2 regions of the Vibrio sp. genome follow, and region 2 is predicted to be linked to the other one. Evidence: predicted binding sites of a transcription regulator. Region 2 holds the regulator's gene; the other holds the start of a gene.
The links. The regulator PurR, encoded in region 2, represses purine synthesis genes. The targets are predictions, from matches to a motif close to TNANGNAAACGTTTNCNTNA.
Positions count from the first base shown of each region.

Region 1: the regulator PurR is predicted to act here: its motif matches at 1,751-1,770, upstream of folD (bifunctional methylenetetrahydrofolate dehydrogenase/methenyltetrahydrofolate cyclohydrolase FolD).

Region 1 is NZ_CFHWOM010000016.1:34,391-37,803, reverse strand. It holds gene AC4MRV_RS11125 (DUF2913 family protein) at 1-37, opposite strand, end outside; gene AC4MRV_RS11120 (RDD family protein) at 196-675, opposite strand; gene AC4MRV_RS11115 (HAD-IB family phosphatase) at 805-1,431, opposite strand; tRNA gene AC4MRV_RS11110 (tRNA-Arg) at 1,560-1,636, opposite strand; gene folD (bifunctional methylenetetrahydrofolate dehydrogenase/methenyltetrahydrofolate cyclohydrolase FolD) at 1,838-2,698, shown strand; gene AC4MRV_RS11100 (NupC/NupG family nucleoside CNT transporter) at 2,782-3,413, opposite strand, start outside.
Region 2 is NZ_CFHWOM010000062.1:8,848-12,260, reverse strand. It holds gene torD (molecular chaperone TorD) at 25-672, shown strand; gene purR (HTH-type transcriptional repressor PurR) at 887-1,894, shown strand; cyclic di-GMP riboswitch class I at 2,037-2,122, shown strand; gene AC4MRV_RS19140 (TfoX/Sxy family DNA transformation protein) at 2,324-2,917, shown strand; gene AC4MRV_RS19135 (TVP38/TMEM64 family protein) at 3,080-3,413, shown strand, end outside.

The sequences.
Region 1 (3,413 bases), on a different contig from region 2:
CAAATTCGGGTTTGATTTTGGTATGAATACTGCGCATGGTGCCTAAATACAAAGAACTGGAAACTAACCTGATTGAATCGGAGTTCAAAGAAGGAGCGACATGCTACCGAAAACCGTTGCGTATGTACAGAAACAAAGCACAAACATAAAAGCAGCGTTAGTAAACGCTGCTTTTTATTGAGTCAGACTAATAGCCTATGTCGCGCGAACAACTTGAGTCGAAGCAATAAAATCGTGCACACATCGCCTGCTTTTGCCAAAAATGAACAAGACTCCAAGAATGCTAATAAAACCACCCACGACAGGTACATAGCCAATTAAGAAGTAATAGGCGTAACGCTTGAAAAGCAACTCAGTAAGACGAGGCGTCTTACCATCAAGGCCTTGAATGCGAATTTTCATCACCTTCTTACCTATCGTTTGCCCCTTGTCACGTAGAAGTGTTCGGTTGATCGCTCCAAACAATACAAAATTAACAAATCCTATAACCAACAAATATCCCAAACTTGGCTCTACTGGTGGGCTTTGCATCAAACCGCTAAAGCCCCCTGTGAAATACATTAAAGGGAGAATAAAAATAGCCAAAATCAAAGAGTCGATCAGAGAGGCTACCAATCGTGCTCCTCGACCTGCTAATTGCGTTTGATACTCTACGCTAACGTGTTGCTGTTCCATAATACTTCATACCTTACAATCAATCGTCTCAGAGCATTTTGACGGAACAATGAACCAAATTAAGTCTTTTATTGTAACGATTCGACAAATACGACATAGGAATGAAAGCTATGGAAACTATTTGCGAAGTTAAGAAGCCTTTATTGAATGGCCGTCTATTTCCTTTAGTGGTCGCCAGTCTAGATAAGCGTCATGAGCAAGTCGAAGCATTGGTAAATCCTCAAGCGTATCCCCATATGCATAGATTTTTACGTATGATGACGTATCTACTCGACGAGTCAGCAAGCGCACTTTATGCTCGTGGCTACAATCCCCATTTTGATAACGCCCAGTAAAACGTCCTTGTTTTTGCTCTAACGTACTGCATACCAGCTCGATGCCTTGCGATTGGCACCAAAACTGTAAATAGAGATTGAGTCCTGCTGACACTAAATATATGTCGTCACCACACTGTTTATGCAGCTCCAAGCGCCTTTGAGCGACTTCTCTTATCACTGTCGGCAAATAGGTGGAAGAGAATTGCTGAGCAAGCTGTTCTACGATTTGAACATCTCGTCGCCAAAAAGCGACAAAGGATAAAATAGGTCGGGTTCGGCAAGCCGGCAGCCAGCCAACTTTGTACAACAAAATGACAGGCCATACGATAAGCAACCCTAGATATAACCTAAGTTTAGGCGTCGAATAGAACAGAAATTTTGTAAATGTATCTTCTGTCGTTATTGTTCCGTCAAAATCAAATAGGGCTAAATTCTTCATCTGCCGCAGCCTTCCATGCCTAAAATCCAAACAAGATTCACCAAATTACCTATATACCACTAAAGACGCCACAACCTAAAACGCAAAAACCCCGACAACTCGAGGAGTTATCGGGGTCTTTAAATAAATGGCACGCCCTATAGGATTCGAACCTATGACCACATCCTTAGAAGGGACGTGCTCTATCCAGCTGAGCTAAGGGCGCGCTACAGGGAAAGGATTATACGAGTTCGATTTCTTAAAACAAGGGCTTTTCGTAACAATATGATCTGAATGAACAAAAAAAGGACACCAACACATCAATTGATTAAAATTACCACGAAGCAAACGTTTGCTTATAGATGTTCATCAAATAATTTGCGACAATGCGCTGCAAATTATTCGCCATTCTAATTGAAGGAAAGTCATGACTGCTCAAAATATCGATGGAACGCTTATTTCCCAAACTGTTCGATCAGAAGTTGCTGCTCGAGTTAAGGCTCGCGTAGAAGCCGGCCTGCGTGCACCTGGTCTGGCAGTAGTACTGGTTGGTGAAGACCCAGCATCTCAAGTGTACGTGGGCAGTAAACGCCGCGCTTGTGAAGAAGTTGGATTTGTCTCTAAGTCATTCGACCTTCCGGCAACCTCTTCGGAAGAAGAACTCCTAGCCCTTATTGATGAGTTAAATGTTGATGCTGAAATTGATGGTATTCTAGTTCAACTACCTCTTCCAGCAGGCATTGATGCTACTCACGTGTTGGAACGCATTCATCCAGAGAAAGACGTAGATGGCTTCCATCCTTATAATGTTGGACGTTTAGCACAACGCATCCCTAAGTTACGCTCTTGTACGCCGAAAGGGATTATTACCCTACTAGACCGTTACAATATTGAGCTACGAGGAAAGCATGCGGTTGTTGTTGGAGCATCAAATATTGTTGGTCGACCAATGACACTAGAACTGCTTTTAGCAGGCTGCACAACGACAACTTGTCACCGCTTTACCAAAGATCTTGAAGGGCACGTCCGTCAAGCTGATGTCGTCGTGGTCGCCGTTGGCAAACCTAACTTTATTCCTGGCGATTGGGTCAAGAAAGGAGCCGTGGTGGTCGATGTTGGCATCAACCGTCTAGAATCAGGCAAACTAGTTGGCGATGTTGAATACGATAAAGCAAGAGAAAATGCGAGCTTTATTACTCCAGTACCAGGCGGTGTTGGTCCAATGACCGTTGCTAGTCTTATTGAAAATACCATGCTAGCGTGTGAACAGTTCCACACTAAAAAGTAGAGCTTTAAACACCACCTCAGAGAAATAGAAAGGGTTGATGTTCAATAACATCAACCCTTTTGTTTTTGAGCGAGTTGGAGTGATTACAGGCTTAGAATGACACCTGCAATTGATGCGCTCATTAAGTTCGCCATGACACCTGCGGCAATTGCGCGGAAACCAAATTTCGAAATGAATGGGCGCTTCTCTGGTACCACGCTACCTAAACCACCAATCAACATTGCCATGGTAGAGATGTTAGCAAAACCGCACAGTGCAAACGTCACGATTGCTTGAGAGTGCGCACTTAGCTGCGCTTTCACTTCTGTTAACTGGATAAATGCGACAAATTCGTTCACAACAATCTTGTTACCGATCAGTGAACCTGCAGTAATCGCTTCAGACCAAGGAATACCGAGCAACCATGCAACAGGCGCAAACAGATACCCTAGAATAAGTTCAAAGCTAAGCTCTGTACCCATTAAGCTGCCTAGCCAACCTAGCATACCGTTTAGCATCGCAATCACACTAACAAACGCTAATAGTGTTGCACCCACAGCCACTGCGATGCGCAAACCAGACATCGCCCCATCCGCCATAGCTTCAACTACGTTGGTGGCACGTGGCATTTCAACATTGTCGAGTTCAGTCTCAGCATCAATAGCTTCTGTTTCTGGCACCATGATTTTCGCCATCAGCAAACCAGCAGGGGCAGACATAAACGCAGCCGCAATTA
Region 2 (3,413 bases):
CAGTTATTTTAGGAGTTAAACCTAATGCAAGAAATTAAAGCATTTAATGAAAAACGCGCCGAGATCTACTGGTGGCTCTCTAGCCTGATGGCAAAAGAACTGACTCAGGAAGCTTTAGATCAGTATCACTCTGCAGAAATTCGCTCATTTCTGACTGGTTTGGGTGAGAACGAAGCACTAAAACCTGCCGTTTCTGACGTCATTGACGCTTTGAACCGCCTAATGGACCGAGAGGATGCTCAGCTAGAGCTATCAGCAGATTTTTGTGATTTGTTCCTTAAATCGGATAGAGACTCAGCTTTGCCTTACGCTTCAATGTACATCGGTAAGTCAGGTCTCTTGAATGATGAACCGGCGAGAGAAATTGAAGCGCTGCTCCAACAATATGGAGTGCAGGTAGATGAGAACCTTAATGAGCCCGCAGACCATATTGCCATCGAGCTTGATTTTTTAGGTAACCTAATCATCCGCTCTAACGAGTTGGAGCAAGAAAGTGCAATGGAAGAAGCGTTGGCCGCACAAGATGCATTTATCTGCGATCACCTACTAAGTTGGACACCACAATTTGCTGCGAAATGTAAAAACATTGACGAATTTGGTTTCTATTCTGCTATCGCGAACTTGATGGTCGCATTCTTAGAGCTCGACTCGAGCTACTTAAAAGGTGAATAAACCTTACTTTTTGTGACCCTAAGCGGTAACAAAAGCCTTTTTATTTGCGCTTCTCCAGTTTGCGGTCTAGAATCGTGACCGCAAACGATAAAAATGAATTTAATAAATACAAACCGCTAATTAACAGCGGTTTTTGTGTTTCTGATACTTTCTGCCAGATTATCCTAAACTTAGGAATATTGTTCCGTGGCAGTCATCGACAGGACAGAACCTTATGGCCACTATAAAAGACGTAGCGCGCTTAGCCGGCGTGTCAACGACAACGGTATCTCACGTAATTAATAAAACACGTTTTGTTGCAGAAGCGACCCAAGAAAAGGTCATGGAAGCAGTACAGGAACTGAATTACGCACCAAGTGCTGTTGCTCGTAGCTTGAAATGTAACAGCACTCGTACCATCGGTATGTTAGTTACTCAATCAACCAACCTTTTCTTTTCTGAAGTTATCGATGGTGTAGAGAGCTACTGTTACCGTCAAGGTTATACTTTGATCCTATGTAATACCGGTGGTATTTACGAGAAGCAACGTGATTACATCCGCATGTTAGCTGAAAAGCGTGTAGATGGTATCTTGGTTATGTGTTCTGACTTAACTGAAGAGTTAAGTGAAATGCTTGATCGCCACAAAGATATTCCAAAAGTGGTTATGGATTGGGGCCCAGAGAGCTCCCAAGCAGACAAGATCATCGATAACTCCGAAGAAGGTGGCTACCTAGCAACGAAATACCTTATTGAACGCGGGCATAGTGACATCGCTTGTTTAAGTGGTCACTTCGAAAAAGCAGCGTGCCAAGAACGTATCGCGGGATACCGACGCGCAATGCAAGAGGCCGAACTCAATGTCAACGAAGACTGGATCCTCGAAGGTAACTTTGAATGTGATACAGCCGTACTAGCTGCTGACAAGATCGTCGCAATGGACAAGCGCCCTACTGCAGTATTCTGTTTCAATGACACTATGGCTCTTGGTTTGATGAGCCGCCTACAGCAGAAAGGTATCCAAATTCCTGAAGACATGTCGATCATTGGCTATGACAATATTGAGTTAGCGGAATACTTCTCTCCACCACTAACAACAGTTCACCAGCCAAAACGTCGTGTTGGTAAAAATGCGTTTGAAATTCTGCTAGAGCGCATAAAGGACAAAGAACACGAAAAACGCGTTTTTGAAATGCACCCAGAAATTGTTGAGCGTTGTACGGTTCGCAACCTTAACAAGTAATAACGATATGCGTTTGGCAATATGATTATTGATTAGCCAAACGCATAACCCCCATCAATTTACTGAACCAAGATCACATTTAGTCACTCCAAGTGTGATACTTACCTCAAATATTATTTATTCTTAAATAGTTCGATTAATGCCACGAACAGGGCAAACCATTCCGAAAGGATGGGACGCAAAGCCACCGGCCTTAAGTCATTAGTACAAGGCAGCGGGGTTGCCGATGGCAAATATGCAAAACTAGTACAATAAGATTTCTCGTAATCTAGACGCGTCTTAACACGTAACAGCACTAGACATGGAATTCGTCGATATTTTACGAAGTGTTTTCTTGTATGACACCTTACTGACAAAATTTCTGCATTATTTTGCTACTCTCTCGGACCTGAATTGGTGGCGTATACATATACACCGAGAAATTACAGCATGGATAAACCAATACTAAAAGACTCAATGAGACTGTTTGAGCAACTTGGTCAAATTAAGTCTCGTTCAATGTTTGGCGGCTTCGGCATTTTCGCAGATGAAACGATGTTTGCCTTGGTGGTAAATGACAGACTGCACGTGCGCGCTGATGAACAGCTTACACAGCAGTTTAAAACCCTTGCGCTGGAACCATACGTTTATAAAAAACGCGGTTTCCCCGTCGTAACCAAATATTTTGCATTAACTGATGATCTTTCTTCTGACACCGAACGAACATTAGCGCTTGCTAAACAAGCTTTAAAAGCGGCAAAAGAAGAGAAAAAGATACAATCAAAAGCTAAGCCTAACCGCTTGAAAGATTTACCTAACTTGCGATTAGCAACGGAAAGAATGCTGAAAAAGGCAGGGATTGACGACGTTGAATCCTTGGAAGAAGCGGGCGCAGTCAATGCTTATAAGGCTATTCAGTCTTCTCATTCAGCAGAAGTCAGTGTTGAGTTACTTTGGGCGCTAGAAGGTGCAATAAAAGGTACGCACTGGTCAGTAATACCTCAAACTCGTCGACAAGAGTTACTTAGCAAACTCTCCAACTGATTGATAAAAAGCCAGCATAATGCTGGCTTTTTTACTTTTGATGGAAATTTTCTGCTTCATGACTCGTTCTTATTCCCTATATCAATGATTCCCTATACTTACTTAAGTATGTAACTATAGGGCACAAGTTACCTTGAGCGCAGATTGTATAAGGACGCTGTTATGAACAAAAAATTGATCATTGGCATAGTACTGGTCACTCTTATCGTGTTTTTAGCGATGAACTTTGGCCAATATTTAACACTTGAGAATGCCAAAGCACAGCAACTAGCGCTAGCTGACTACATTAATGAGAATTTTATCTTTGCTGCACTGACTTACTTCGTCGCTTATATCGCGATTACAGCCTTTTCTATCCCTGGGGCTGCGGTTGTGACTTTACTCGGTGCCGCCTTGTTTGGCTTTTGGACGAGCTTGCTGCTTGTTTCTTTTGCCAGCACTATTGGTGCTACTCTTGCTTTCCTTAGTAGTCGCTTCTTGCTACGAGACTGGGTAC